DNA from 3 places in the Janthinobacterium sp. BHSEK genome. Region 2 is predicted to be linked to each of the others. Evidence: predicted binding sites of a transcription regulator. Region 2 holds the regulator's gene; each other region holds the start of a gene.

Region 1 (9,924 bases), on a different contig from region 2:
GGCCGCCTGCGCGCCGCAGGCGGATGCGGGGCAGGCGGCAGCGTGCATGGCGCTGGACGAGAAAAATACGGCCTTGAATGAAAAGCTCGGCGAGCTGGAAGGCAAGATCGGCGTCTTGCAAAAGGCGCTGGCCCTGCCTGCCGCCGCCACGGCCGCCGTGCCGCCCGCTGCCGCGCCAGCCGTGGCGGAAGCGCCCCATGCCAAGCCCAAACCCCTGCACGCGGCGCCTGCGGCCGACAAGGAAAAGAAATCGGGCGGCAACGGCTTGCTGTGGCTCGGTATCGGCACTGTGCTCTTCCTGCTGCTGACGGCGCTCATCGTGTATGCCGTGCGCAAGCGCAGGCAAGCGGTGGAACCGGGCGCGCCGTCGAAATACTGGGTCTTGCTGCGCAAGCCGTTCGGCCGCAGGAAGAAGGAGGTGCCCGTGTTGACGGAGGCGGTGGAGGAAGGGGCGGCCGAGCCGGAAGCGGAGCCGTTCTCGCGTTAAATTGTGTGCGGGGCCGTGCTAAAAATTGATATAAAAAAAGATATTCAAAAAAGACAGAAAATGTACGTCTATCGTGTTGCCTATTTTTTAAAGATGGTGATATGATTAATTCAGTGGACTTGCTCTACGACAAAACAGCCCCAGCCTGGCGCAGTCACCAACGATAGTGTGGCGCGGCAAACCAGGTGTAGCGTTGCATAAACGCCTGGGTCTGGAAGCGGTTTGCGATGCCGACGATGTGCTCGCGAACGCCGGATGCAACCGGCAGCGAGGCGACGCCAGGAGATACCTGGGGCTCGCCTTCCACATTCCCCACCTTGCTTTTTGAGCGCCGCAGATGGCGCTCCCTGGCAAGGCGGCAGACGTAAAAAAAGCACCCTCGGGTGCTTTTGTCGTTTCTGGCGCGGCGACTTGCCTGCCTCTTGGCTTACATGCGGGCGCGCGAACCTGGCATGGCGTTCGACAGCTGCGTCATCCACGGTTCCGTGATGGCGCGGATTTCGCGGTCATTGGCCAGGATTTGCTTGAGCAAGTCGATCTTGCGCAGGCGCGAGGCGCCGGCCAGGGCAGGTACCTTGCCCGCCATGGTTGCGCTGGCGGCGCTGGCGCACTGGTTTTCCAGGGCATCCAAGTCATTCCAGTCGCTCGAACGTGCGGCCACGACCATTTTATTGGTCATTCCTGCAATATTTTCATACATCGAGAGAACGTCGTTGGAGGTCATGAGCACACCCGTAACTAGTGAATGGATTACCGCTTGTCTAGATTAACGGCGGGTCCAACGGGAACTTGAGGGTGTTTTTGAAAAAAAAGTGAAAATAATTTGGATGTTTTCTGGCTGGCCGCCGGCATCGTCCGCAAACCCCCATGGATGCCGGGGTGGCGATGCCGGCAGCGGTGGATTTATTTGACGAGTTCTTCCAGTCCTGCGCTCAGTTCGGCCGGCGGCGGCATCCTGTCGACCAGCACGGACGGTGGCAAACCGAGCGCTTCGGCCACCTCGTTGGGATAGCAGGCGATGATTTCTTCATTGCTCAAGGCATTTTCCTCGATGCGCGCGCGCCAGGCGGCCAGGTGGATGATGGCGGCCAGGCGGTTCAACGGTGCCTTGGCCAGCGGAGCGGGAAAGGCGGCGATGGCCTCGGCAAAGGCGGGCGGAAACTTCCAGCGGCGCGCCAGTTCGGCGCCCACCTGCGCATAATCGTAGCCCAGCGATACCCGTTCCGCGTCGAGCCGGCGCGCATCGAGCGGCGGGGCAATCTTGTCGAGCTGCATGGCTTGCTCGGGCATGGCGGCGTGGATCACCAGTTGCCCGATCGCATGCATCATGCCGATGGTGAAGGCCAGGTCCTGGTTGTCGCCCGTCTGCCTCGCGATCCAGCGGGCCGACACGGCGCTGTGCAGGCTGTAGCGCCAGAATTGCGGTAAATTCAGGCCCGGCACGGCCTTGAAACCGCTGACGAGGCCGGAACTGATGACGAGAGTGCGCACGGTAACAAAACCGAGCATCAGCACGGCGTCTTCCACCGTGCCGATGCTGCGCGAGACGTGGTAATAGGCCGAGTTGGCCAGCCGCAGCAGCTTGGCGCTCAAGGCCGGGTCCGCTCCCAGCTGGCGCGCGATGTCTTCGGTGGCGATGGCAGGATTGTCGAAACTGCGCACCAGTTCATCGACGATCTTCGGGGCGGCAGGCAGGGCGTGGGGATGCTGGAACAGCGCTTCCAGTTGCATGGCAATCTCCTTGGCGTTCGCGCGGTACGGCGTGCAGTCGTGCAACTATATGCCGATTTTTTTGTCCGCATGCAAAAAATTTAGGGGACGGTTTTTCACCTAAAAAGGCAGGGTTTTCAGGGTATGATTTTGGCTATTACATCGAAAGGATCGCCATGCACGGTTTGCGTTTTTCCTGGTCCCGGACGCCAGTCCAGGCTGCCATTATCCTCATCCTGGCCGGCGTCTTGCTGACCGGTTTGCCTGTCCAGGCGCATGGCCAGCAAGGGGCCGCCAGCGCCGCCGTCCCCGCTGCCGCGAAGGCCTTGCCCGGCGACGATTTCTACGATTACGTGAATGGCGACTGGCTGCGCAGCACGGAGATTCCCGCCGACCGCAGCAGCTGGGGCTCGTTCGCCATCCTCGCCAACGCCACCAACGAGCGCATCATTGGCCTCGTCGAAGGCCTGGCCGCGGCGCCGCAGGCCGATGCATCGGCGCGCCAGGTCAGCGATTTCTACCGCTCCTGGATGGATGAAGCGGCTATCGAAGCGAAAGGCTGGGCGCCGATCAAGCCGCTGCTCAAGAAGATCGATGGCATACGCGACCGGGCAGGGCTGGCCCGCGCGCTGGGCGAGAGTCTGCGCGCCGACGTCGATCCGCTCAATTCCACCAATTTTTATACGGAAAACCTGTTCGGCCTGTGGGTGGCGCAAGACTTGAACGACACCACGCGCAATGTGGCCTACCTGCTGCAGGGCGGACTGGGCTTGCCCGACCGCGCGTTCTACCAGAGCGACAGCGCGCGCATGCAGGGCTTGCGCGCGGGCTACCAGGCGCATATCGCCGCCATGCTCCAGCAGGCCGGCTACCGCGATGCGCCGGCCCGCGCCGCGCGCGTGTTTGCGCTGGAACAGCAAATTGCCGCAAGTCACGCCAGCCGCGAGGATTCGGCCGATGTCGCCAAGGGCAATAATGCGTGGCGCGCCGCCGACTTCGCCAGCAAGGCGCCGGGCCTCGACTGGAAAGCCTTTTTCCAGGCGGCAGGGCTGGGCCAGCAGACGGATTTCATCGTCTGGCATCCGACGGCCATGACGGGCAGCGCCGCGCTGGTGGCGAGCGTGCCGCTGGCCACCTGGAAGGATTTCCTGGCCTTCCACGCGATCAACCATTTCAGCACCATCTTGCCGAAGGCGGCCGCCGACCAGCGCTTCGCCTTCTATGGCAGCGTCCTGAGCGGCACGCCGCAGCAGTCGCTGCGCAGCAAGCGGGCGCTGGCCGCGACGAATGCGGCCCTGAGCGACGCCGTCGGCAAGCTGTACGTGGAACGCTATTTCCCGCCTGAATCGAAAGCCCGCGTGCAAGACATGGTGACGAATATCGTCGCCGCCTTCTCGCGCCGCATCGACAAGCTGGACTGGATGGCGCCGGCCACCAAGGCGCAGGCGCAGGAAAAACTCAAGACCCTGTACGTGGGCGTGGGCTACCCGGAACGGTGGGAAAACTATGCGGGCTTGCGCGTGGTGCGCGGCGATGCGCTGGGCAATGTGCAGCGGGCGGAACAGTTTCATTACCGGCAGGAGCTGGCCAAGCTGGGCCAGTCGCCCGACCGCAAGGCCTGGGCCATGCCGGCGCAGCTGGTCAATGCCGTCAACTTGCCGCTGCAAAATGCACTGAACTTTCCGGCCGCCATCCTGCAGCCGCCATTCTTCGACCCGCAAGCGTCCGATGCGGCCAACTATGGCGGCATCGGCGCCACCATCGGCCACGAGATCAGCCACAGCTTCGACGACCAGGGCGCGCAGTTCGACGCCCAGGGCAAGCTGCGCGACTGGTGGACGCCGGCCGACCTGGCGCATTTCCAGTCGGCATCCAAGCATTTGGTGGCGCAGTTCGCGGCCTACAAACCGTTCCCGGACCTGGCCGTGAATGGCCAGCTGACCCTGAGCGAAAACCTGGCCGACCTGGCTGGCGTGGCGGCCGCGCATGACGCGTTCACCCTGTCGCAGCAGGGCAAGCCGGCGCAGCCGGACGCGGACCGCGCGTTCTTCATCGGCTACGGCGTCAGCTGGCGCAGCAAGGCGCGCGAAGCGGCGGCGCGCCAGCAAATCCTCACGGATGGCCATGCGCCGGCGCAATACCGCGCCGCCACCGTGCGCAACCTCGACGCCTGGTACCCGGCCTTCGACGTCAAGCCGGGGCTGCAGCTGTACCTGGCGCCGGAACAGCGCGTACGCGTCTGGTAATCATGGACGGTGCCGGACGCCCGACGCGCCGGCACCGTAAAATGGCGGAACATATCGACAGGACCGCCATGAAACCGACCCCGCCGCACGACCAGCAAGACCCCATCCACGCCATCACGGGCCGCACCCTGGCCCACTACGATGCCAGTGCCGAGCAGTTTTTCGAAGGCACGCGCGACCACGACGTCAGCCAGAATATCGGCGCGCTGCTGAACGCCATCGGCAAGCCGGCGCCGCTGGCCATCCTCGACCTGGGCTGCGGCCCCGGGCGCGACCTGAAGGCGTTCACGGCCCTGGGCCACCACGCGACGGGCGTCGATGGCTGCCCACGTTTCGTCGAGATGGCGCGCGCCTACAGCGGCTGCACCGTGTGGCAGCAGGATTTCGTCGACCTCGACCTGCCCGCCGCGCACTTCGACGGCGTGTTCGCGAATGCCGTGCTGTTCCACGTGCCCAGCGCCGCCTTGCCCGGCGTGCTGCGCGCCCTGCACGCGTGCCTGAAGGAGGGCGGCGTGCTGTTCAGCTCGAACCCGCGCGGGCAGAACCAGGAAGGCTGGAATGGCGCGCGCTATGGCAGCTATCACGACGAAGCGACGTGGGCCGCGTACGTGCAGGCGGCCGGTTTTACCTTGGTCGAGCAGTACTACCGCCCGCCGGGCTTGCCGCGCGACCAGCAGCCGTGGCTGGCCACCGTGTGGCGCAAGGATTTGACGGCCTGATCGACGATGTTGGCACTGTGTTAGGAACCGTACAGAGCCTTTGATCCCCACTGCGTACTATGGACACATCGACACGCAACAAGCAGCGTGTGAGCCGCAGTACCGGCCCTTTGGGGCTGGACAACAGATGTACCAACTACAGTGAGGATCCATCATGAACAAAGATCAAGTCGAAGGTAAACTGAAGGAAGTCGGCGGTAAAATCCAGGAAGCCGCTGGCAAAGTCGTCGGCAGCGAAGAACAGCAAGCCAAGGGCCTGGCAAACCAGGTCGAAGGCAAAGTGCAGAAGAAAGTTGGCGATGTGAAAGATGCAGTAGAGACCATCACGCGCAAGCCTTAATTCTGGCAGCAAGAATGTAAAAACCGCCGCCTGTCGCGAGACAGGCGGCGGTTTTTTATTTGATGCAGCGCAAGCTTACTGTGCCGGCTTCATCAGGTTCTGCTTGAAGAACAGCTCGATTTTCTTGTACACGTGGCGCTGGCCCGCGCGCGACGAGATGCCGTGCTTGGCGCCCGGATACGTCATCAGGTCGAACTGCACGCCGCGGTTGACCAGCGCGTCGATCAGTCGCGTGCTGTTGCTGAACAGGACGTTGTCGTCGGCCATGCCGTGCACCAGCAGCAGCGGCGACTTCAGGCCGTCCAGGTGGGCGAACACGGTGCTGGCCTTGTAGCCCTCCACGTTTTCCTTCGGCATGCCGAGGAATTGCTCCGTGTAGTGGGTGTCGTACAGCGACCAGTCGGTCACGGGCGCCACCGACACGCCCATGGCGATCTTGTCGGACGCGGCCGACAGCAAACGCAGGGTCATGAAGCCGCCGTAGCTCCAGCCGAACACGCCGATGCGTTTAGGATCGACGAAGCTTTGCTTGCCCAGCCAGTCGATGCCCACCAACTGGTCCGCCACTTCGGCCGCGCCCAGCTTGTGATAAATCGCGTCCGTGAACGCGCGCTCGCGGCGCGACGAACCCCGGTTATCGAGGCGGAAGACGACAAAACCCTGCTGCGCCATGTACTGGTCGAAGTTGTTGCCCCAGCGGCGCGCCACGTGCTGCGAGTGCGGGCCGCCATACGTCGACAGGTAGACGGGGTAGCGCTTGCCCGCGTCGAAATTCGATGGCTTGACGATCGAATAGTGCAGGGTTTGGCCATCGTTGGCCTTCAGGGTGCCGTACTCGGTCGGCAGGTGGTCCGCCTTGTACTTGGCGTACGGGTGGCTGGCGTTGAGCGCGTTTTCTTCCAGCCAGCCCACCATGGCGCCGTCCGGGCGGCGGATGCTCACTTGCGGCGGCGTGGCCGGGTCGGAATACGTGTCGACGAAGACTTCGCCATTGCGCGAGAACGTCGTGTCGTGCCAGCCGTCCGCTTTCGTCACGCGCTGCGGCTTGTCGGCCGTGCTGCCGTCGAGGGCCAGGGCGTAGGTCTGCTTGTCGATCACGGCGTCGCGGTTCGACGCGACGAACACTTTACCGGTCTTCTGGTTCACGGCCAGCACGCTGTCGATGCCCCATGCGCCGGAGGTGACGGGGTGCAGCAGCTTGCCGCCCATGTCGTACAGGTACAGATGGTTGCGGCCCGTGCGCTCGGACGACCACAGGAAGGTGCCGTTGGACAGGAAGCGCAGGTCGTCATGGATGCTGACCCAGGTTGTCGATGTTTCCGTCAGCAGGGTGCGCTGCGCCAGGGTCGCCGCGTCGACGGCGACCAGGTCGAGGGTCTTCTGGTCGCGCGACTGGCGCTGGTAGACGAGCGATTTGCCGTCCGCGCTCCAGTCGGCGCGCACCAGATAGATGTCCGGGTTCGTGCCCAGATCCACCTGGCGCTGCGCGCCCGTTTCCGGCGAGACGATCAGCAGCTGCACCAGCACGTTCGGGTCGCCCGCGGCAGGGTAGCGCTGCTCCACGACGTCGGTGCGGTCGGCGAAGATTTCAAAGCGGCGCACGACGGGCACGGGCGCTTCGTCGTAGCGTTTATAGGCGATGGCGGAATCGTCGGGCGCCCAGTAGTAGCCGGTGCGCTGGCCCATTTCTTCCTGCGCCACGAATTCGGCTTCGCCGTTGCGGATCGTGCCCTTGCCGTCGGTGGTCAGCTGACGTTCCTGGCCCGACTTCAGGTCGATCACATGGATGTTCTGGTCGCGCACGAACGACACGTAGCGGCCTTTCGGCGAGATTTTCGGATCGAGCACATTGCCCTTGGTGACCAGGCGCGCCTTGTCCGGGTGGGCCGCGTCGACCAGGTACAGATTGTCGGCCAGCGGCACCAGCAGCTGCTTGCCGTCCGGCGACCAGCTGTAGCTGAGAATGCCGTTCAGGCTGGCCGTGCGCTCGCGTTCGCGGCGCGCCTGCTCTTCGGGCGAAATCGTTTCATTCGGCACCAGCGCCTTCGAGTCGACCAGGCGGTGCGTGCTCTTGTCCTTCAGCTTGAATTCCCACAGGTCGAGCTGGAACTGGTTGTCGGCGCGGCCGCGCAGGAAGGTGACGCGCTCGCCGTCGGGCGAGACTTTCAGGTTGCGCACGCCGGGGCCGGCCAGCGCCGGATCGGCGTGGATGCGTTCCAGGGTCAGCTTTTCAGCCGATGCGGGAACGCTGGCCATCGCGGCCAGAAAACAAAGAATAAAACGCATGGATGTCTCGGTAGTTGGAAGAAGAAGGGCACTGCATGTACAGGCGAGCTTGAGCGTTGCCTAAGCGTAAGACGATACCAGAGCATGCGTGTTTATGCGATAGCGCCAGCCACGGAATAAACCGTTGCTGGCCGTATTTCCTTCGTCAAAAATATCCAGCAGCCGCCCATTCCATGGCGCTTTGCCCCGTTCAAGCCAATATCGTGCCTTCGATTACGGTCAGGCATGCGCCGCCTATCCAGGCGTGACCAGCGCGGAAACTGACGGACACGCGGCCGTCGCGCTGCAGGCAGGTGCTCTGGCGCACCGTGTAGTCGCTGCCCGCCAGCAGCTGCGCGATACAGGCGTTGGCGCTGCCCGTGACGGGGTCTTCCACCAGCGCGCCGTGTTCGCTGAGCAGCGCGCGCACTTCGTAGTCGGCCGGTCCGCCGGCGGCGTGCGGGCCGTACAGCGCCAGGCCGTCGGCGCCGGCGGCGGCCAGCAATGGCGTCAGCGCGGCGATGTCGGCGCGCACGGCCAGGCAGGCGGCGGCGCTGGCCAGCGGCACGCACAGCCAGCGGATCCCCATGTCGGCGACGGTGGCGCCCGCGGCCGGTTCTCCGTCCAGCGCTGTTTGCAGCAGCGGCAGCAGCGCCGGGGTGAGCGCGCGCGTGGCGCAGGGCGGCGCCTGGAACGCCAGCATGCCGCCGGCGCCCCGTTCTATCTGTACCAGGCCGACGCCGCATTCCTGCACGATGCGCGTGCCCTTGGGCCGCATGCCCGCATCGAGCAGGGCGTGCGCCGTGCCCAGGGTCGGGTGGCCGGCAAACGGGAATTCCATCTCGGGCGAAAAAATCCGCACGCGGTAATCGGCCGCCGGGTCGCGCGGCGCCAGCACGAAGGTGGTTTCCGACAGGCCCGTCCAGCGCGCGATGGCCTGCATCTGCGCGTCGTCGAGGCCATTCGCGTCGAGCACCACGGCCAGCGGATTGCCGAGAAACGGCACGCTGCTGAAGACATCGACTTGCTTGAAGGGGCGTTGTTGCGGCATGGGGTGCTCCTTGTCTCAGGCTGCGCGCAGGCGCTGCAGCGACAAACGGTTCAAGTACCAGGTCAGCAGCACGGCGGCCACCGTCAGGCCCGTGACCAGGCCGATCCAGAAGCCGGCGGCGGCCATCGGTTCGGCCGGCGACCAGATGAAGCCTTGCGGCGCCAGGCCCAGCACATAGCCGATCGGCAGCGAGAAGCCCCAGAAGGCCAGCAGCTGGATCAGCATCGGCTGGCGCGTCACCTTGTAGCCGCGGATGGCGCAGGAAGTGGCCACCTGCGTCGCGTCGGACAGCTGGAACAGGGCGGCGAACAGCAGCAGCTGCGCGCACAGTTCCTGCACCTGCGGGTCGGACGTGTAGGCTTGCGCGATCTGGTGGCGGAAGATGGTGATGACGGTGGCCGAGACGATGGCCGCCGTCAGCGACATGGCCACGCCCACCCAGGAAATGAAGCGCGCGCGGCGCAGATTGGCTTCGCCCACGGCATGGCCCACGCGCGTGACGAGCGCGATGCCGAAGGTGAGCGGCACCATGAAGACGACGGACGAGAAATTGAGGGCGATCTGGTGCGCCGACACCTGGATCACGCCGAAGCGCGCCACCAGCAGGCTGATGACGCCAAAGGCGCTCACTTCGGCAAAATACGTGACGCCGATGGGCAGGCCCAGGCGCAGCATGGGGCCGATGGACGACAACTGCGGCCATTCCCAGTGCGTGAATGGATACGTGGCGCGGTAGGCGGGCGCGATCCGGATCCACGCCAGCATGGCCAGCAGCATCATCCACACGCAGCAGGTGGTGGCCACGGCGCAGCCCACGCCGCCCAGCTTCGGCATGCCCCAGTGGCCGTAGATCAGCAGGTAGTTGACGAGAATGTTCAGCGCCAGCGCCGCCAGCGCGATGACCATCACGGGCTTGGTCTGGTTGATGCTGGTGCTGTAGCCGTACAGCGCGCGGTAGGCGGCGAACGGCGGCAGCGCGCAGCTGATGATGTGCACGAACAGCTTGGCCTTGGCGGCCACGGCCGGTTCCAGCATCAGGTGGTCGAATACCAGCGCCGCCATGTTCGTCAGCAGGCAGGCCACCAGGCCGACCAGCAGCGCCTTCC
Region 2 (9,924 bases):
CTTCTTGATTGGCGGTAATTACACGGTCGGTATCGTGGTGTTTATCATTTTGACGATCATCAACTTTACCGTCGTGACCAAGGGCGCGGGCCGTATCGCCGAGGTGGGCGCCCGCTTTGCGCTGGACGCCATGCCTGGTAAACAGATGGCCATCGATGCCGACCTGAACGCCGGCCTGATCGGCGAAGACGAAGCGCGCCGCCGCCGCACGGAAGTGGCGCAGGAAGCGGAATTCTATGGCGCCATGGATGGTGCCAGCAAATATGTGCGCGGCGACGCCATCGCCGGCATCATGGTCACCGTCATCAATATCGTCGGCGGCCTGCTGGTGGGCTTGCTGCAGCACGACATGGGCTTTGCCGATGCACTCAAGAACTACACCCTGCTGGCCATCGGTGACGGCCTGGTGGCGCAGATTCCTTCGCTGATCATTTCCACGGCGGCCGGTATCGTCGTCTCGCGCGTGGCCAGCGAACAGGACATCGGCACCCAGCTGGTCGGTCAATTGTTTGCGAAACCGCAAGTGTTGTACATTACCGCCGGCATCATCGGCGGCATGGGCTTGATTCCCGGCATGCCGAACATGGTCTTCATCCTGCTGGCGTCATTGCTGGCCGGTTCCGCCTATCTGATCAGCAAGAAACGCACGCAGGAAAAAGCGGCGGCCGAAAAGCCGGCCGAGGCGCCGCAAGCGACCGTGGCGCCCGAGCAGGAAGAGGCCAGCTGGCAAGACATCATGCCCGTCGACACCCTGGGCCTGGAAGTGGGCTACCGTTTGATTCCCTTGGTCGACAAGACGCAGGGTGGCGAATTGCTCAAGCGTATCAAAGGCATCCGCAAGAAATTTGCCCAGGAAGTGGGCTTTTTGGCGCCGCCCGTGCATATCCGCGACAACCTGGAATTGAAGCCGTCCGCCTACCGCATCACGCTCAAGGGCGTGGAAGTGGGCGTGGGCGAAGCGTTCAACGGCCAGTTCCTGGCGATTAATCCCGGCATGGCCAGCGGCACCTTGCCGGGCTTGGCCACCAACGACCCCGCCTTCGGCTTGCCCGCCACCTGGATCGACGCCAGCTTGCGCGACCAGGCGCAATCGATGGGCTACACGGTTGTCGACGCGGGCACCGTGGTGGCCACGCATTTGAACCACCTGATCACCTCGCACGCTTCCGAGTTGCTGGGCCGCGCGGAAGTGCAGTCCCTGCTCGATCACCTGGGCAAGGAGTCGCCGCGCCTGGTGGAAGACCTGGTGCCGAAGATGCTGTCGCTGTCCACCCTGCAGAAGGTGCTGCAGAACCTGCTGGCCGAAGGCGTGCACATCCGCGACATGCGCACCATCATCGAAACCCTGGCCGAGCATACGGTGCAGACGCAAGACCCGAACGACCTCACGGCGCTGGTGCGCGTGGCCCTGGGTCGCGCCATCGTGCAGCAGCTGTTCCCCGGCGCGGCCGAACTGTCCGTGATGACCCTGGACAGCCGCCTGGAGCGCCTGCTGATGCAGGCGATGGGCAATGGCGGCGACGGTGCCGGCATTGAGCCGGGCCTGGCCGACACCATCGCCCACCAGGCGGGCCTGGCCGCGCAGCAGCAGGAAGCGCTGGGCCTGACGCCAGTGTTGCTGGTGCCGGCGCCGCTGCGCGCCCTGCTGTCGCGCTTCCTGCGCCGCGCCTTGCCGCAGCTCAAAGTGCTGTCGCATGCGGAAGTGCCGGAAACCAAGACGATCCGCGTCACCAGTCTGGTGGGCGCGCAATAAACCCATGCAAAGGGCCGGGGTCGAACCCTGAGGGTTCGACCCCGGTTTTTGCTTTGGGTTAAAAAAAGCGTAATTTCCTCCCGGCAAACTGAATAACGGGTACTTTCCCGTCCTGTTCCTTCGATCATTTCCTCCAAGCATCGCTAATAATGGAAACTGTCCGGGTGATCTGTGTCCATGTGGAAGACAGCACCCAAGCAACAGGAGTCGATGATGGTCACACAGTTCAGCCCATATTGCGCCACCCCCGCCCTGGGAGGCCGGTCATGAATGTGAAGAAATTTACGGGCGCCTCGTCGCGCGATGCGCTGCGCAAGGTGCGCGAAGCATTGGGCCCCGACGCCGTGATCCTGTCGAACCGCCAGGCCGATGGCGTGGTGGAAATCCTCGCGCTGGCCAACGATGATGCCGCTTCGCTGGCCTCGCCGCCGGCCGCGTCCGAAATGGCCCAGCCCCGTCCTCAGTTGCAGACCCAGTTCGCCACGCCGCAGCGTCCGGCCGCCCCGGCCCAGCGCCCGGCCGCGCCCCGTCCCGCCGCGCCGCGCCAGGCAGCCGGCGAGCCAGTGGACATGGCCCGCATGCAGCAGATGATGGCCAGCGCGCTGGCGCACGTCAAGGAAAACGCCGCCGCCGAGATGAGCGGCATGATGAATGAAATCCGCGCCATGCGCGGCATGATGGAAACCCAGTTGGCGGAAATCTCGTGGGGTTCGACCCAGCAGCGCGAGCCGCAAAAAGCCGTCGTGCTGCGCGAGATGCTGGCCGCCGGTTTCTCGGCCAGCCTGGCGCGCTACCTGATCGACAAGCTGCCCGCCGGCCTCGACGGCGCGCAAAGCATGCGCTGGATCAAGACGGTTTTGAGCCGCAACCTGAACACGGTCGCCAACGAAGACGCGATGCTGGAGCAGGGCGGCGTATTCGCCCTGGTGGGTCCGACCGGCGTCGGCAAGACCACCAGCACGGCCAAGCTGGCGGCCCGCTGCGTGATGCGCCACGGTCCGGAAAAACTGGCCCTGATCACCACGGACGCCTACCGTATCGGCGCGCACGAACAGCTGCGCATCTACGGCAAGATCCTCGGCGTGATGGTGCATTCGGTGAAGGATGAGGCGGACTTGCGCATCGCCCTGAAGGAACTCAAGAACAAGCACACGGTGCTGATCGATACGGTGGGCGTGAGCCAGCGCGACCAGATGGTGACGGAGCAGGTGGCCATGCTGTCGGGTGCCGGCGCCGACGTCAAGCGTTTGCTGTGCCTGAACTCCACGGCGACGCAGGAAACGCTGAACGAAGTGGTGCGCGCCTACCAGGGCAGCGGCCTGGCCGGCTGCATCATGACCAAGCTCGATGAAGCGGCGTCGATCGGCAACGTGCTCGACGTGGTGATCCGCCAGAAGCTGAACCTGTTTTATGTGTCGAACGGCCAGCGCGTGCCGGAAGACCTGTACCTGGCCGACCGCGGCTACCTGATCGACCGCGCCTTCAAGCTCAAGCGCGATGCGGCGGCGACGCAGTTTTCCGATGCCGAACTGCCGCTGCTGATGGCGCAGGCGGCCGCCCGCAACCACGAAGCGCGCGGGGTGCACCTTGGCTAATTTCGATTTCGACCAGGCCGAGGGCTTGCGCCGCATGCTGGCCGGCCCGCAGCCGCGCGTCATGACGTTCCTCTCGGCCACGCCGCAGGACGACAAGGGCGCCATGCTGGTCAACCTGGGCGCTTCGCTCGTCTACGGCGGCAATGACGTGCTGCTGCTCGACGCCAGCGGCGGCGGCGACGGCGTGGCGGCACGGCTGGGACTGGCCCACGGCGCCAGCCTGCGCGACGTGGCGCGCCAGCAGTGCGGCTTGAACCAGGTCATCCACCAGGTGCCGCAAGGCTTCGGCGTGGCCAGCCTGGGCGCGCGCAACCACCTGATGGACAGCATGGACTATGCGGGCGAGGACGAACTGCGCCGCCTGGGCAAGACCTTCGAGGTGCTGGCGCGCCAGAGCGGCATCGTGCTGGTCGACGGCGTCGTGGCAGACGAGGGCGATTGCTTCCCCGTGCCGCTGATGGCTTCGTCGGATATCGTGGTGCAAGTGTCGACCAGCGCCACCTCGATCAAGGCCGCGTACTGCCTGATCAAGCGCCTGAGCCAGGAACTGGGACGCCGGCCGTTCGGCATTCTCGTCACCGGCGCTTCCGAATCCGAGGCAAAAGTGGTATACGATAATATGGCGCAGGCGGCGAGCCGCTACCTGGCCGTGAAGCTGACCTCGATGGGTTCGGTGCCTGCCGATGAATATCTGCACCGCGCGGCGCGCCTGGGCCGCAGCGTGGTCGATGCGTTTCCGCTGGCGGGCGCCTCGGTGGCGTTTCGCGGACTGGCCGAGCGGCTGGCCCGTTCGGCGGCGCCGGTGCTTGGCGGCACCTTGTACCAGACGGGGAGCCCGCACCAGTTCAGCGCCTGACACCAACCGTAGCACCAGATAAGACGAGAAAACAATAAGCAGCCTATGTACACGGTCAAAGGGAAATCGAACAAGGACTATTTGCTGACGGAGCACATTCCGCTGGTGAAGCGTCTGGCGCACCATATGAAGGCGAAATTGCCGCCTTCGGTCGAGGTCGATGACCTGATCCAGGCCGGCATGATCGGCTTGCTCGATGCCATTAGCCGCTATGAAGAGACGCATGGCGCGCAGTTCGAGACGTATGCCGTGCTGCGCATCCGCGGCGCCATGCTCGACGAATTGCGCACCAGCGACTGGCTGCCGCGCAGCATGCGCCAGAACATGCGCAAGATCGAAGAGGCGATGAGCACCTTGCAGCAGCGCCTCGGCCATCCGCCGACCGAGTCGGAAGTGGCCAAGCTGCTGAAAATGTCGCTGGCCGACTACCAGGAAATGCTGGGCGACGGCGGCGGCCACCAGTTGGTGTACTACGAAGACTTTCATGACCCGGACGGCAATGACAGCTTCCTCGACCGCCACTGCGTGGACGAGGACAGCGACCCCTTGCGTTCCCTGCTCGATACCGATTTCCGGCAATCCGTGATCGATGCCATCGACGCGCTGCCGCCACGCGAGAAAATACTCATGGGCCTGTATTACGAAGAAGAGCTGAACCTGAAGGAGATCGGCGCGGTGATGGGCGTGTCCGAATCGCGCGTCTCGCAGCTGCACACCCAGGCCGTCGCGCGCCTGCGCGCAACCTTGAGGGAGCAGGCGTGGACTGGTCCAGCGTAATCGGGCTGGCGCTGGCGCTGGCGGGCCTGCTGGTCGGCCAGGCACTGGAAGGCGGCAAGATGGCCTCCCTGCTGCAGCCGGCCGCCTTCGCCATCGTCATCATCGGCACCTTCGGCGCCGTGCTGCTGCAGACGCGGCTGCGCACTTTTGTCCGCGGGCTGGAAATGCTGCGCTGGGTCTTCCTGCCGCCGGCCGACACCCGGGCCGCGCTGGCGCGCGACATCGGACTATGGAGCCTGACGGCGCGCCGCGACGGCCCGCTGGCGCTCGAGCGCCTGATGGAAAACACGGCCGACCGCTTCAACGCCAAGGGCTTGCGCATGATCGTCGACGGCATCGCGCCCGACAAGCTGCGTCAGCTGCTCGACGTGGAGATTACCGCCTACGAACTGGCCGAGCGCCAGGCCGTCAAGGTGTGGGAATCGGCGGCCGGCTATTCGCCCACCATCGGCATCCTGGGGGCCGTGCTGGGCTTGATCCACGTGATGGAAAACCTTACCGACCCGAGCAAACTGGGCAGCGGCATCGCCGTCGCGTTTGTCTCGACGATTTATGGCGTCGGCCTGGCCAATCTGCTGTTCCTGCCGGTGGCCAATAAACTCAAGGCCATCGTCTCGCGCCGCGTGGTGCAGTATGAAATCACGGCCGCCGTGCTGTACGACATCGCCACGGGCGACCATACGCGCATCATCGAAGAGCGCGTCTCCAGCCTGCTTCACGAGCACTGAGCGAGCACTGAGCATGATGCGGCGCGCGCGCAGGAAGTATGACGAGGAACCGGACAACCAGGACCGCTGGCTGATCTCGTATGCCGACTTCATCACTTTGCTGTTCGCGTTTTTCGTCGTCATGTATGCGATCTCGCAAGTCAATGAAGGCAAATACCGCGTCTTCCAGAACGCCATCGGCCAGGCCTTCAGCCTGGAAAAGGGCGCGCCGCCCATCATCATGGAAGCGCCGCAAGCCATTCCGCTGCCCAATCCCGCCCTGAAACGCCGCACGGAAGCCATCCGCCGCGAGCGCGAACACATGACGCGCCTGGCGCAGGACCTGACGTCCACGCTGGCGCCGCTGGTCAAGGAAGGCAAGGTCCGCGTGACGCAGACGAGCCGCGGCGTCAGCGTGGAAATCAATGCCAGCGTGCTGTTCGACCCGGGCGCGGCGCGCCTGACGGCGGAATCGGACCAGGCCCTGCGCGCCGTCGCCGTGCTGCTCAAGGACGACACGCACGACGTGCAGGTGGAAGGGCATACGGACGTCCAGCCGATCAGCAATTCGACCTTTGCCTCGAACTGGGAATTGTCGGCCGCCCGCGCCAGCGCGGTGGTGCGCCTGTTCATCGCCAGCGGCGTGCAGGCTTCACGCCTGACGGCCGTGGGCCACGCCGACAACATCCCCGTGGCGCCGAACGCCACGCCGGAAGGACGGGCGCGCAACCGCCGCGTGGCCGTGACGATCTTGTCCGGCATCCCGGAAACGGTGACGGAAGTGCCGACGCCGCCGCCGGCCAACTAGGACGGGTTTTTCGGGCCGGCAGGGCGTGGGGCATGTCATTTGCTGGTCATACTGGAATGCTAGGCTGACGCCCTTCTTTTCAGCTACCAGGTCCATCCCATGTCTTACTCCAGAACATTGCTTGCTTCGGCCATCGTCATCGTGTTGAGTGTTGCCGCCTGCGGCGGCGACAGCAACCCGGCCGGCAGCGTGCCGCCGCTACCCGCCGGCCGCTGGATCGCCGGCGACCTGCACACCCACACCACCCAATCGGCCGACGCCGATGTCAGCCAGACCTTGGACAAGGTGCTGGCCAAGGCCTTTGCCACGTATGGACTCGACTGGATGGCGCTGTCGAACCATTTGCGCGTCTCCACGCGCGATGCGCTGGGCGCGCCGCTGGCGGCGCCGATTCCCATGTCCATCGGCGCCGGGCGTTATGAAATTCCGCGCGTGCAGGCCTTGCAGGCTGGCGGCAGCTACGCCGACAAGCTGATCTTCTCGGGCTTCGAGTGGGACATGCCGACCCACGACCACGTCGGCATCGGCCTGTTCGAAGGGGCGGACAAACTGACCGCCAGCACGCGGGGCATGAAGGAGTTCGAATACCTGTTTACCACGCGCGACGCGGCCATGTTCGACGCCGCCGACGTCGCGGCATGGAAAGCGAAATACGGCGACACCCGCTACAACAAGACGGCTGCCGATGCGCTGCAAGCGATCAACTGGCTGAAACAGAATTACCCGGAAACCAGCTACGCCGTCATCAACCATCCGTCGCGCAACAAGGGCAGCTACAGCATCGCCGACTTGCGCGCCTTCAACGATGCGGCGCCGAACATCATGTTCGCCATCGAGGGCATGGTCGGCAACCAGATGGAACCGGACCGGGGCGGCTACACGGCCGCCTACACGGACGAGAATGCGCCGCTGCGCGTGTATGGCGGCGTCGACTACGTGGTGGCCAAGCTGGGCGGGCCATGGGATGCGCTGCTGGGCGAGGGGCGCCGCATCTGGAACCTGACCGATTCGGATACGCACTTCAAGATTGTCGGCGGCAACAGCAGTGGTTATTTCCCCGGCGAGTATGCGAAGAACTATGTGTTCAACAGCGCGCAGGGCGCGCCGCTGGCGAAGGACTTGCTGGCCGGCTTGCGTTCGGGCAAGATGTTCTCCACTTATGGCGACCTGATCAATGCGCTTGATTTCAACCTGGCCAGCAAGGACGACCGCAAGGAGATGGGCGGCGAGCTGAAGGTCGCCAGCGGCGAGAAAGTCACGATCACCATCCGCTTCCGGAGCCCGGCCAAAAACAACTACGAAAAGCCCGTCGACAGCGGCGTGGCCGCCAACGTCAAGCCCGTGGTTGACCACGTCGACCTGATCGTCGGCGATGTGGGCGCGAAGGCGGTGGCGGGCACGCCGGCCTACAATGTTGCCGGCAATGCCAGCACGCGCGTGCTCAAGCGCTTCACCAGTGCGGACTGGAAAGTCGGGGCCGACGGCTACGCCAGCGTGAGCTACGAAACGACGGCGGCGAAGAACCAGTATTTCCGCCTGCGCGGCACCAATCTGGGCACCGATGTCGCCGGCCTGACGCAGGGCGGCGAGCCGCTGGCCGACCAGCGCACGGGCACGACGGACAGTCCCCAGCGTTTTAACGACATCAACGACCGCAATTACCGCAGCCTGTGGTTCTATTCGAATCCCGTGTTTGTTACCTTGCGTTGATAGTGTAGGCGGCCGCGCGTTGCCGGATGGGGCGGGTGGGAGCCTGATTCAGTTCCCGCTTGGTACAATCGCGGCCTTCTATCTTTTATTTCTTCATCATGAAAAGCAGTTCCCAGGGCGGTCTCGTCTACTCTACCGAAACGGGCCGCATGTGTCCCGCATGCCGCCAGCCGCTGGCGCAATGCGCGTGCAAGGCGCAAGCCAGGACGGCGCCGGCGGGCGACGGCGTGGTGCGCGTGTCGCGCCAGACCAAGGGGCGCGGCGGCAAGAGCGTCACCGTGGTCAAGGGCTTGCCGCTGGACGCCATCGCCCTGGCCCTGCTGGGCAAGCAGTTGCGCACGCAGTGCGGCTCGGGCGGCACGGTCAAGGATGGCGTGGTCGAAGTGCAGGGTGACCATGTGGACGCCATCCTGGCCGCGCTGGTGAAGCTGGGCCACCAGCCGAAAAAGGCCGGCGGCTAGCCGGGGCGCGTACGTGCGGCACTGTGTCGCGCGCCTGTGGTAACGTGCGTTTCCTTTTATGTGCCACCTCCTATGAACAGCAAACTGACCGGCATCGCCATCGCCGCTGCCATCGCGGCAGTGCTGGCGCTCGTGTACTGGCCCGCGCCCGACGGCGGCACTCCGGACGCTGCTGCCACCGCTGCCGCCAGCGCGCCGCCGGGACGCAGCCTGGCATCGTATCTGAATATCGATGCCGCCCCGGCCGCCGGTGCCGCGCCCGTTCCCGTGACACTCGCGCAGCAGCTTGCGCGCCTGGGCGTCAGCGGCAAGCCGGAAGACGCGTATGCGGCCTACAATCTGCTCGATGACTGTATTTCTTTTGAGAAAGATGGCCGGTTGCCGGGGCTGGAATTCGAACTGGGACGCGAGATGACGGCGGAAGAAAAAGCCGCCCAGCAGCAGCTGTGCGCGGGCCTGACGCAGCGCCAGCGCGAGGACCGCCTGGGCTATCTGGCCACGGCCGCGAAGGCGGGCGTGCCGGGCGCGGCCACCCTGTTCCTGTCGGAAGGCCCGTTCGGCGACCGCAGCGCGCTGCGCAACCGTCCCGACGACCCGCTGGTGCAGGCGTGGAAGCGGCAAGCCATCGCCCAGCTGACGGCGCAGGCGGATGAGGCGGAACTGACCAGCGTGGCTACCCTGATGATGGCGTATTTGCGCGATGGCGACGTGGTGCGGAAAGACGCGCCGCAGGCGTATGGCTACCTGCTGGCCCTGCGCCTCGTGTACGACGACATCCTCGCCCCCGGCGTTACCAATCCCTACCAGGATGACTACTGGCACTGGCTGCAAGACGAGCTGACGCCGGAGCAGCAAGCCGCCGCCAGCGCCAAGGCGCACGCCATCGCGGCGAAGTTCCGCCAGCATACGGGCCGCCCCGCGCACGGCTGAGGGGCGACCATGCGCCGAGCACGCGGCGCTTCAATTCCGGCGCGGCGTGTCAGGACCCGTCAGGCCAGCGTCTTGCGGCGCCGTATGCCATACCCCACCAGCCCCAGTCCCGCCAGCAGCATGGCATAGGTTTCCGGTTCGGGCACGGCCGTGGTGATGGAAATGTCCAGCACGGAATCACGCACGCCGACGCCCGTCGCCACCATGGTGTAGGTGCCTGCTCCCAGCAGTCCGCTGAAGGTGGAATGGGCGAAGCTGCCCAGTACGCCCGTGAACGTATCCGATTGCACCAGGTTGTTGCTGGAGTCGAACAAGTCGATGTTGACC
Region 3 (9,924 bases), on a different contig from region 2:
ACGGGTACCTGGATCGCCGTGCGCCGCGGCGCCGCCTTCGTGCGCATCCTCTTCCTCGTGCTGCTGGTGTTGCTGATCGTGAAATTGTCCTACGACATCTTCTTCAAGTAAGTTTTTGAACGACACTAGCCATGAAAACCATCCAGGGCGTGCTGTGGGACAACGATGGCGTGCTGGTCGATACCGAACAGCTGTTTTACGAAAGCAACCGCGACTTGCTCTTGCCTTATGGCATAGAGCTGACGCCGAAGCAATTCTTTGACTGGTTCCTGGACAATAACTACGGCGCCTGGCATCTGCTGCTGGGGCAGGGCCATGCCATCGAACTGGTCGAGCGCCTGCGCGCCGAGCGCACCGTGCTGTTTGCGCAACGCCTGCGCCAGGCGCGCCAGCTGGCCATCCCCGGCATCGCACCGGTGCTGGCGGCGCTGCGCCCGCACGTGGCCATGGGCGTCGTCACCAGCGCCTATGAGCAACACTTCCGCATCAGCCATGCGGCCACGGGCTTGCTCAGCCATTTCGACTTCGTGCTGACGCGCGAAATGTATGGCGAAAGCAAACCGGCGCCCGACGGCTACCAGCTGGGCTTGCAGCGCCTGGGCCTGGCCGCCGCCGACTGCGTGGCCGTGGAAGACTCGCCGCGCGGCTTGCGCGCCGCGAATGCGGCCGGGCTGGAATGCATCGTCGTGCGCAATCCCATGAACCGTCACCACGCGTTTGACGAAGCGTTTTGCGTGGTCGATTCCAACGCCGAGCTGGGCGAAGTGCTGGCCTCGTTCGTGCCCGGCATGGCGCCAGCGCGGCGGCAATTAGAGGCCTTCCTCTGATCCGTCTTGCCGGCATGCCATTACAATTGCCTATCGCATTCACCGGCACCGTTCCACGATGACCCTCCCGCAACTGCACTTTGCCCACGCCAACAGCTATCCTGCCGGCACCTACCGCAAGCTGTTCGGCTTGCTGGGCCAGCACTACACCGTGCAGGCGCTCGACATGCATGCGCACGACCCGGATTACCCCGTCAGCACGGGCTGGCCCGAGCTGGTGCGCGAGTACATCGACGAGCTGGAGCGCCGCTACAGCGCGCCCGTGATCCTCGTCGGCCATTCGCTGGGCGGCATGCTCAGCGTGATGGTGGCCAAGCAGCGGCCGGACCTGGTGCGCTGCGTGGTCTTGCTCGATTCGCCCGTGGTGGCGGGCTGGCGCGCCTTGCTGGTACGCCTGGCGCGCAACACGGCGCTGGGCGAGCGGTTTTCACCCTCGCGTTTTTCCGCCCGGCGGCGCAAGCTGTGGCCCGATGCGCAAGCCGCGTATGAACACTTCGCGGCCAAGGACATGTTCGCCATCTGGGCCCCGCAAGTCTTGCGCGACTACATCGACAGCGGCCTGGTCCCCCATCCGGAGGGGGTGCAGCTGCGTTTTACGCGCGAAGTGGAAACGCAGGTCTACCGCAGCCTGCCGCACCATATCGGCGGCCTCGTCAAGGATGGTTTGCCGGTGCCCATCGGCTTTATCGGCGGCACGGAATCGGTGGAATGCCGCCAGGCGGGCTTGACGGCCACGCGCAAGCTGGTCGGCAAGTTTTTCCGCCAAGTGCCGGGCGGCCATCTATTTCCCATGGAAAACCCGGAACTGACGGCGCAAGTGGTGCGCGAGATGATCACGGCATTGTTGGCGAAACAATAGCCTTCCGCCAAGGATTTTCAGGGGATGGGGGCCAGCAGCGGCGGATTTTCGCGTAAAATCCTGCCATTCGGGCCGCGCCTGCACCTGGCGCGCCGCCCCAGCCATTCGATATTCTAGAAAGATACCCCTGCGATGACGATTAAAAGCGATAAATGGATACGCCGCATGGCGGAAACAACGGGCATGATCGAGCCGTTCGAACCGGGCCAGGTCAAGGAACGCGACGGCAACCGCATCGTTTCCTACGGCACTTCCAGCTATGGCTATGACATCCGCTGCGCCGACGAGTTCAAGTTGTTTACCAACATTAACACCACCATCGTCGACCCGAAGGATTTTGACGCGAATAACTTCGTCGACGTATCGGGCAAGGGCTATTGCATCATCCCGCCGAATTCGTTCGCGCTGGCCCGCACGGTCGAGTATTTCCGCATTCCCCGCAACGTCTTGACGATTTGCCTGGGCAAGAGCACGTATGCACGTTGCGGCATCATCGTCAACGTCACCCCGTTCGAACCGGAATGGGAAGGCTATGTGACCCTGGAGTTTTCGAATACGACACCGTTGCCAGCGAAAATCTATGCCAACGAAGGCGTGGCGCAAGTGCTGTTCTTCGAATCCGACGAAGTGTGCGAAACCTCGTACAAGGACCGCGGCGGCAAGTACCAGGGCCAGGTGGGCGTGACCCTGCCGAAGACCTGATGATTGCTTGAACGGGCGGGGCGCCAGTCCTGCTCTAACATTGTTTCAGCAGCCACGCCTTCAGCGCCGTTGACGGCTGGTACAGGGGAACATGGCCGCGCAGCAAGATTTGCGCGCTGCGCCGGTAGGCCGCGCCGTCGATGGCGATGTTGCCAGTCGCCCCGTCCTGGCGCGCCACGATGGTGGTATCCAGGATGCCGGCCGGGTTGGCTATGCCCAGTTCAATCTCCGTATCGGTCTGCCCGACAGGCGGCAAGCCGCTTGCCAGCGCATGCGCCACCGTGCCCGGTATCAGGCAGGCGGCCGCCAGGCAGCAGCCGCCCGAAACGGCCAGCGAGGCGTGGCCCGATTGCGGCGTGAAGTAACGCACCGCAATATTTCCCTCTCCCACGGCTGGTCCCACGATGCAGAACTTGGGGATGGTTTCGCTGCGTTCCAGCTCTTCCAAGGTCATCAACCGGCCATCGCGCTTGCGCAAGCCCATCAGCAGTCCCGCCGCGCTCCACACCTGGCGGATCGCCTGCATGAACGCGGTATCCGCTTCCAGTTCCGCGATGGACTCGTGCGCCGTCTTGCCGAACTGGCTCGCCAGCGCGATGACCATGGGCACGGCCACGTCCACGCACGAGACCGCATAGCCGTGCACCACATCCTGCGCATTGCCTGTTGGTAGTAATTTGCCCGTCTTGGCGCCGGCCGGCTGCCGCAGGAACAGGTCCACGCGGGGGAAGCTGCCGGTCACGCCAGGAATGCTGGCGGCCGTAAAGCTGCCATCGAGTTCGCGCGCCATGCGCGAGGTGGTGATGACGCCCGTGTTGGTGTTGCGGATATCGACGTCGTGCGCGCCGATGGCCAGGGCCTCGATCACGCCGCTGTCCAGTCCCCACAGTTGCAGCGCGGACGACATATTGCCGCAGTTCACGCTCCAGTCGATATCGCCGTGCTCGCCCGCCAGCTGCGCCAGGGCGCTGACCAGGCGCGGCTGGCCCGCATGCTGTTCCACCCCGGCGAGGAAGACCTTGTTGCTGGTGGGCGCGCCCCGTCCCAGGCCCGTGATTTGCCGGTTGCCCGGCTGCCGGCCGGACTGGGGCGCACCCATCAGGTGGCGCAGCAATTCCTCGCGCAGCGTCTGTTCGGCCGGCACGGAAGCTGCATGTAAGACCAGGCCCGTCGATGTGCCGCCGCGCATGTGGTGGACAGGAAACTCGATCATGCCGCAGCGCAGGCGGGGCACGAGGTCGGGCAGGGCGGGCAGCAGGGGCGTCATCATCATGGATCGTGGTCAAGGCAGGAAGCGCCAGTGTGCCAGTTTTTCTTGCTGGTGTGCAATCGGATGGTGTGCGCGGCGTCTTTACATGCCTTTACCCGCCTTTACACTTGCCGCCCTGTATTGAGTACCTTGCGCGCCGATAATAAGGTATTGAATGATCAAGGAGGCAGTATGGTAGCGGCAATCGGTTCAGGCAGCGCAGTCGGTACAGTCGGTGCGGCCGCCAGCGCCAGTGCGGGCAGCAGTGCGCAGATCGCGGCGCTGCAAAAGCAGATCACGGCGGCGCAAAAGCAGTTGACGGAGTCACAGAAGGGCGAGCAGACGGAGGCGTCGCAAAAGCTGCAGCAGCAGCTGGCGCAGCAAATCCAGGCCTTGCAGGCGCAAATTGCTCAGTTGCAAGCTGCTGCCGCGCAGCAGGCGGCGCAAGACGATTCTCAGGCGGCCAGCAGCGCCGAGTCGGCGTCCAGTCCCGCCAGGTCAAGCGCGTCGACCCTGGGCAGCATCATCGATACCCAGGCGTAGGCAGGTCGCCGGCAATTCCCGTCGGCAGGCTCGCGGCAGCTCAGCCTGGCGTTTTGACGGGCAACAACATTTCCACGCACAGCCCGCCACCGCTGCGCAAGCTGGCGCCGATGCGGCCGCCATGGGCGCCGATGACGTGCTGGGCGATGGCCAGGCCCAGGCCGTGGCCGTCCGTGCTGTGCTGGGTGTTGCTGGCGCGGAAGAAGGGTTCAAAAATGCTGGCCAGGTCGGCGCTGGCCACGCCGGGGCCGCGGTCCAGCACGGCGATGCGCAGCAGATCCTGCCTGCCGTCATGCAGGCGCGACAGCTTTACTTCCACCGTGCCGCCATCGGGACTATGCTTGACGGCATTGCGCACCACGTTCTCCACGGCGCGCGCCAGCAGTTCGGGCCGGCCCGTGACAGCGGCGTCGGCGCTGGCTGCGTCGCCCTCCAGGGCGATGTCCACCTGGCGCGCCTTCGCTTCGTAGCGGGCGTCTTCCAGAATGTCGTGCAGCAGCTCGGCAATGTCGACGTCTTCGCTGAGCGGGGAGCCGGCACCGGCTTCCAGCCGCGACAGGGTCAGCAGCTCGCCGATCAGCTTGTCCATGCGTTCGCTTTCGCGTTCGATGCGCTGCATCGAGGCGTCCATCTTGTCCGGCTGCTGGTGCGCCAGGCCGATGGCGGCCTGCAGGCGCGCCAGCGGCGAGCGCAGTTCGTGCGACACGTCATGCAGCAAGCGCGTCTGGCTCTCCATGAGATGGCGCAAACGGCCCGTCATGCGGTCGAAATCGCGGCCCAGGTCCGTCAACTCGTCGCCGCGCTTGCCGCTGGCGTGAAAACGGGGCGCCAGGTTGCCGTGCGAGGCGGCCTCGAACGCCTGCCGCAGGTCGCGGATGGGGCGCGCAAAATACCAGGCCAGCAAGAAGGCGAACAGCAGGCTGGCGGCGATGGCGGCGCCGAGGGGAATGAAGGTGCGGTAGGGAGTGTCCATGCGCGGGCCGGGCGGCATGCCGCGGCCGAATTCGCCGCGTGGCGGCGCAGTGCCCGCTTCGCTGGGCCGTGGACCGGGTCCCATGGCGCGCGGGCCGCTCAGGGTGACGGCATTGAGGGTGTCGCGCGCGGCGCCTGCCTCGGCATTGCGGAAGCGTTCGGACGAGGGCAGGAACAGCAGATAGCGCTGGCCGTCGCTGCCGGTGACCGTGCGCACGACGGGATGGGGCTGGCTCTGCTCCAGCATGGCGCGCGCCTTGCTCAGCATGGCGGGATGCACCGCGCGGCCCATCAGTTCGTGTCCGCGCGCATCGACGGCAAACACGCGCATGCGCTCGAGCTTGCCCAGAAATTGCCGCAAGGCCTCGCTGCCGCCCGCTTCCAGGGTGGCGCTGGCGGCCTCGATGATCATTTGCGCGGGCGGACTGGTGTCGATGTCGAGCGCCCGCTCCTGCTGCGCCGCCCGGTTTTTCAGCCAGAACGTGCCGCCGATGCCGATGGTGGCCGTCACCTGCGCCAGCATGATGCACAGAAAGAACTTCCAGAACAGGCGCCCCACGCTTACTCCTTGATCAGCTGGTAGCCGAGACGGTACACGGTCTGCAGGCAGGAGCGGCCGTCGGCCAGGGTGCCCAGTTTGCGGCGCAGGCTGCTCAAGTGCACGTCGATATTGCGGTCGAAGCGGGCCATGGGCCGGCCCAGGCCCAGTTCGGACAGTTGATTCTTGCTCACGGGCTTGCCGGCATGGCGCACCAGCACTTCCAGCAGGTTGAATTCCGTGCTCGTCAGCTCCAGGTGCGTGCCGGCCCAGGAAACGCGGCGCTGTTCCGGCCACATCGTCAATTGCCCCACGGTCAGCGGCGCCATGCCCGAGTTGTCGTGCGGCGCCGCCTGCGAACGGCGCAGGATGGCGCGGATGCGCGCCGTCAGCTCGCGCGGCGTGCACGGTTTCGTGACGTAATCGTCGGCGCCCAGCTCCAGCCCCACGATGCGGTCCGTGTCGTCGCCGCGCGCCGTCAGCATCAGGATGGGCAGGTTGCTGCCGGCGCGGATGCGGCGCAGGGTTTCCAGGCCATTCATGCGCGGCATCATGACGTCGAGGATGGCGATGGCGTACAGGCCCGTCAGCGCTTCGGCCGCGCCGCTTTCGCCGTCATGCACGGCGCGGGCGTCAAAACCTTCCTGCGTCAGGTATTCCTGGAACATGCCGACCAGTTCCACGTCGTCATCGATTAACAAAACCTTGCTCATGCCTGTGCTTTTTCGGGTGAATATCGCCCGATGATAGCAGTCAACAGGGGCGCTTCAGGGCCCTTTTACCCGCTTTTACATACGTCCGCTTACATTTGCGCAGCTTCCTTTACACGCTTTTACGCGGCCCTAACGTTGCTTTACACGCCAGACGCCGACAATCAGGGCTGATCGCCACGAAAGGAAAGCCCGATGAAACACCTGAGTATTGTCCTGTCCCTGTTGCTGCTGTCCGCCTGCAGCATGCCGCTGGTCGCCCTGGCCCAGCAGGAATTCGCCCCGGACGGCCCGCCGCCGCGCGCCATGCCGGGGCCGCCGCCGTTCCTGCACGGCATCGCGCTGAGCGAAGCGCAGCAGGACAAGGTCTTCGCCGCCACCTACGCCCAGGCACCCTTGCTGCGGGAACAGGAAAAGATCGCCTTCCAGGCCCACGCGCAGCTGCGCGCGCTGGCCGCATCCGATGCCTACGACGATGCCAAGGCCAGCGCGCTGGCCAGCACGGCGGCGCAAGCCCTGGCGGCGATCAGCTTGCAGCAGGCGCGGCTGGAGCAGCAATTGCTGGCCGTGCTGACGCCGGAACAGCGCAAGCAGGCGCGGCAGCGGCGCGACAGCCGCCAGGGTCCGCGCGACCTCCAGCGCTCCGAGTAAGCGGCAGGCGCGAACACAGGGAGAGTCAGCATGCGCATCCATGCCTTGCGTCCGGGCAGCAGCTTGCAGGCGCTCTCGCGCCATGCGACACAGGCGCTGTTCCTGTGCGCCAGCCTGAGCCCCGCCTTGGCGGGCTTGCCCCACTTGATGGAGTATGTATGGAATTACATGATCACGGTCTGGCATCCGACCTCGAAATGATGCGGCAGGCGGCCGAGCGGCGGCAAGTCCTGCGCTGGCTGCTGGCCGGCGCCGCCACCTTGCCTTTGATGAGCTGCGGCGGCGGGTCGGACCCCAGCGGCGCGGCCGCAGGCAGCGGTGCCGCTGCGGGCGCGACACCCAGCACGGGCGCCTGCACGGTGATTCCCGAGGAAACGGGCGGGCCGTATCCGGCCGACGGCACGAACACGCATGGCGGCAGCATCATCAACGTGCTGAACCAGTCGGGCGTGGTGCGCAGCGATATCCGCGCCAGTTTCAACGGCGCCACGGGCGTGGCGGCGGGCGTGCCGCTCACCATCAAATTGCAGCTGCTCAATGCCAGCGGCGGCTGCGCCAGCCTGGCTGGCTATGCCGTCTACCTGTGGCATTGCGACCGCGAAGGCCTGTATTCGCTGTATTCGAGCGGCGTGACGGCGCAAAATTACCTGCGCGGCGTGCAGGAAACGGATAGCGCCGGCAACCTTTCCTTTACGACCATCTTTCCCGGCTGTTACGCGGGGCGCATGCCGCATGTGCATGTCGAGGTCTATCCCAGCCTGGCCAAGGCGGCCAGCGCCGCGAGCCGCATCAAGACCTCGCAGTTTACCTTCCCGATGGCAACGTTGAACGAGGCCTATACGGCCAGCGGCTACACGGCCAGCGTGCGCAACCTGGCGCAGATCAGCTATGCCGCCGACAATGTCTTCAGCGACGGCACCAGCCTGCAGATGGCCACCGTGACGGGCAACGCCACGGATGGCTACGTCGTCACCCTGACGATCGCCGTGAACGGTTAAGCTGCCGTCATGAAACCCAGGTCGCGCCGGCTGAAGTTGCCGATGTTCGGGAAGACCTCGGCCAGTTGGCTGTCGGCCACGCCGAACCACTTGGCCAGGGTGGCGCCATACTGGTCGACGGAGGTGGTCGGCAGCAGGGCGCCGGAACCGACGTCCAGCTCATGGCCCACGCCCGTGACGGGGAAGGCGCCGTAGATGTCGCGGCCCTTCACGGCGCCGCCCACGACAAAGTGGTGGGCGCCCCAGCCGTGATCCGTGCCGTCGCCGTTGCTGCTGAAGGTGCGGCCGAAGTCCGACGCCGTAAACGTCGTCACCTGGCGCCGCAGGTCGGCGCCCTGCAGGGCCGCCAGGGTCGTGTCGAAGTAGGCGAGCGCATGGGCCAGGCGCGCCATCAGGTCGGCGTGCAGCACTTTTTGCCTGTCATGCGTGTCGAAGCTGCCCAGGGTCACATAAAACACTTGCCGTTTCGCCCCCAGGGGGCCGCGTCCGCCGATGATGCGCGCCACCGTCTGCAATTGCACGGCCAGCGGATTGACGCCGGATACGCCCGTGTTCGGATTGACATAGGGCGGGGGATTGGGCACGCCGCCCGCGCCGGCCGCCAGCATGGCGCCGCTGAGGATGCTCTGGCTGGAAATGGCGCGCTGGACCACGGCCACGTGTTCCTGTTCGATCAGATCGCTGCCCGCATCGTTGATGATGGCTTGCAGCGCGCCCGCGCCGCCCGTGCTGCCATACAGGCTGCCGCTCAGGCCGCGGATCGGCACGGCGCCCGACTGGCCCACCTGGAACTGGCGCACCTGGCGCCCGCTGAGGAAGACGGTATTGCCCGCGGCGGAAATGGCCGTGAACATGGCATTCGTATTGCCCGCGCCGGCCACGTCGCCGATGCGCCCGCCCCAGCCCGTGCTGGCCCCTTCCGGCGAACCCGATTGCCACGTCGATTGCTGGTCGTTGTGCGAAAACAGCTTGGGCGGCAAGGCCACGCTGCCGGCCTTGTACTGCGCCAGGGTGGCGGGCTGGATCAGGGTGCCGACATTGGCCACGACGGCGGCGCGGCCATTGTCGAACAGGTCTTTCAGGGGCGCCAGCTGGGGATGCAGGGCGAAGGCGCGGCCCGTTTGCGCAGTGGCGGGCACGATGGGCAAGACGCCGCCCGTCTCGCCCACGCCGGGCAGATGGATGGAGTCGGCGGCGCCCGTGTTGCGCAGGCGCGTGTATTCACTCCATGACGTGGGATCGGTGGCCAGCACCGTGTTGAAGGCGTCGTTGCCGCCTGCCATGAACAGGCAAACCATGGCCTTGTAGTCGCCTGCCGATTGCGCGGCGGCATTGCCCATGGCGGCCAGATTCATGGCGAACGGCGCGGCCGTGGTGCCGGCCAGGCTCAGCATGGAACCGAGGAAGCGGCGGCGGGAAAAGGGGAAGTTTTGCATGTGATCACTCTTATTTTTGTACCAGGTAGGCCGGCGAGGCCATGGTCAGGAAAATGGCCAGCTTGACGCGGTTGGCCTGGGCCGTGGCGACCTGCGCGGCATTGCTGGCCGTGGCTGCGGGGATGCTGATGCCATTGACGGCCGTCAGGATTTGCCCGCGCAGCCTGGCGGGCATGCTGCCATGCATCAGGAGCAGATCGATGCGGTCGAGCAGGGCGCCCGTGTCGGCGGCCAGTGCCAGTTCGCGCGTGTAGTCGGGCTTGACTTCACGGCCATCGCCGACACCGCTATTGATGGCTTCCTGCATGAAGTTCAGATAGCCGGTCACCGATGGTTCCGCCGTGATTTGCAGTTCCGGCGCCACCAGGCCAGCGCTGGCCAGGGCGGAATTGGGCGGCGTATAGGCGGGGCGGAAAAAATTGAACACGGACGGCGGATT

The links. Region 2 encodes FliA, which starts transcription of late flagellar genes. Its sites were predicted from a motif close to CTAAAGTTTNNNNNNNNNNNGCCGNTA; they were not measured.
Region 1: AC0V2Y_RS24560 (flagellar protein FliT) is a predicted target of FliA. The motif match lies at 1,255-1,281, and genes of this name have one in related genera.
Region 3: AC0V2Y_RS18355 (FlxA-like family protein) is a predicted target of FliA. The motif match lies at 3,774-3,800, and genes of this name have one in related genera.

The regions. Positions count from the first base shown of each region.
Region 1 covers NZ_JBWBYV010000084.1:39-9,962, forward strand. Annotated here, with positions in the region: partial or broken gene AC0V2Y_RS24555 (hypothetical protein) at 1-487, shown strand, start outside; gene AC0V2Y_RS24560 (flagellar protein FliT) at 915-1,211, opposite strand; gene AC0V2Y_RS24565 (HDOD domain-containing protein) at 1,391-2,218, opposite strand; gene AC0V2Y_RS24570 (M13 family metallopeptidase) at 2,374-4,443, shown strand; gene AC0V2Y_RS24575 (class I SAM-dependent methyltransferase) at 4,512-5,162, shown strand; gene AC0V2Y_RS24580 (CsbD family protein) at 5,317-5,502, shown strand; gene AC0V2Y_RS24585 (S9 family peptidase) at 5,578-7,788, opposite strand; gene AC0V2Y_RS24590 (PhzF family phenazine biosynthesis protein) at 7,979-8,818, opposite strand; gene AC0V2Y_RS24595 (MATE family efflux transporter) at 8,834-9,924, opposite strand, start outside.
Region 2 covers NZ_JBWBYV010000062.1:389-10,312, reverse strand. Annotated here, with positions in the region: gene flhA (flagellar biosynthesis protein FlhA) at 1-1,753, shown strand, start outside; gene flhF (flagellar biosynthesis protein FlhF) at 2,020-3,348, shown strand; gene AC0V2Y_RS21275 (MinD/ParA family ATP-binding protein) at 3,341-4,204, shown strand; gene AC0V2Y_RS21270 (RNA polymerase sigma factor FliA) at 4,250-4,981, shown strand; gene AC0V2Y_RS21265 (flagellar motor protein) at 4,963-5,709, shown strand; gene motD (flagellar motor protein MotD) at 5,726-6,496, shown strand; gene AC0V2Y_RS21255 (CehA/McbA family metallohydrolase domain-containing protein) at 6,596-8,206, shown strand; gene AC0V2Y_RS21250 (translation initiation factor Sui1) at 8,305-8,667, shown strand; gene AC0V2Y_RS21245 (hypothetical protein) at 8,740-9,597, shown strand; gene AC0V2Y_RS21240 (FxDxF family PEP-CTERM protein) at 9,657-9,924, opposite strand, start outside.
Region 3 covers NZ_JBWBYV010000051.1:42,009-51,932, reverse strand. Annotated here, with positions in the region: gene AC0V2Y_RS18380 (sulfite exporter TauE/SafE family protein) at 1-111, shown strand, start outside; gene AC0V2Y_RS18375 (HAD family hydrolase) at 132-827, shown strand; gene AC0V2Y_RS18370 (alpha/beta fold hydrolase) at 886-1,686, shown strand; gene dcd (dCTP deaminase) at 1,819-2,388, shown strand; gene AC0V2Y_RS18360 (PrpF domain-containing protein) at 2,423-3,661, opposite strand; gene AC0V2Y_RS18355 (FlxA-like family protein) at 3,830-4,180, shown strand; gene AC0V2Y_RS18350 (sensor histidine kinase) at 4,221-5,711, opposite strand; gene AC0V2Y_RS18345 (response regulator transcription factor) at 5,714-6,403, opposite strand; gene AC0V2Y_RS18340 (Spy/CpxP family protein refolding chaperone) at 6,596-7,051, shown strand; gene AC0V2Y_RS18335 (hypothetical protein) at 7,082-7,252, shown strand; gene AC0V2Y_RS18330 (dioxygenase family protein) at 7,210-8,049, shown strand; gene AC0V2Y_RS18325 (DUF1501 domain-containing protein) at 8,046-9,485, opposite strand; gene AC0V2Y_RS18320 (DUF1800 domain-containing protein) at 9,496-9,924, opposite strand, start outside.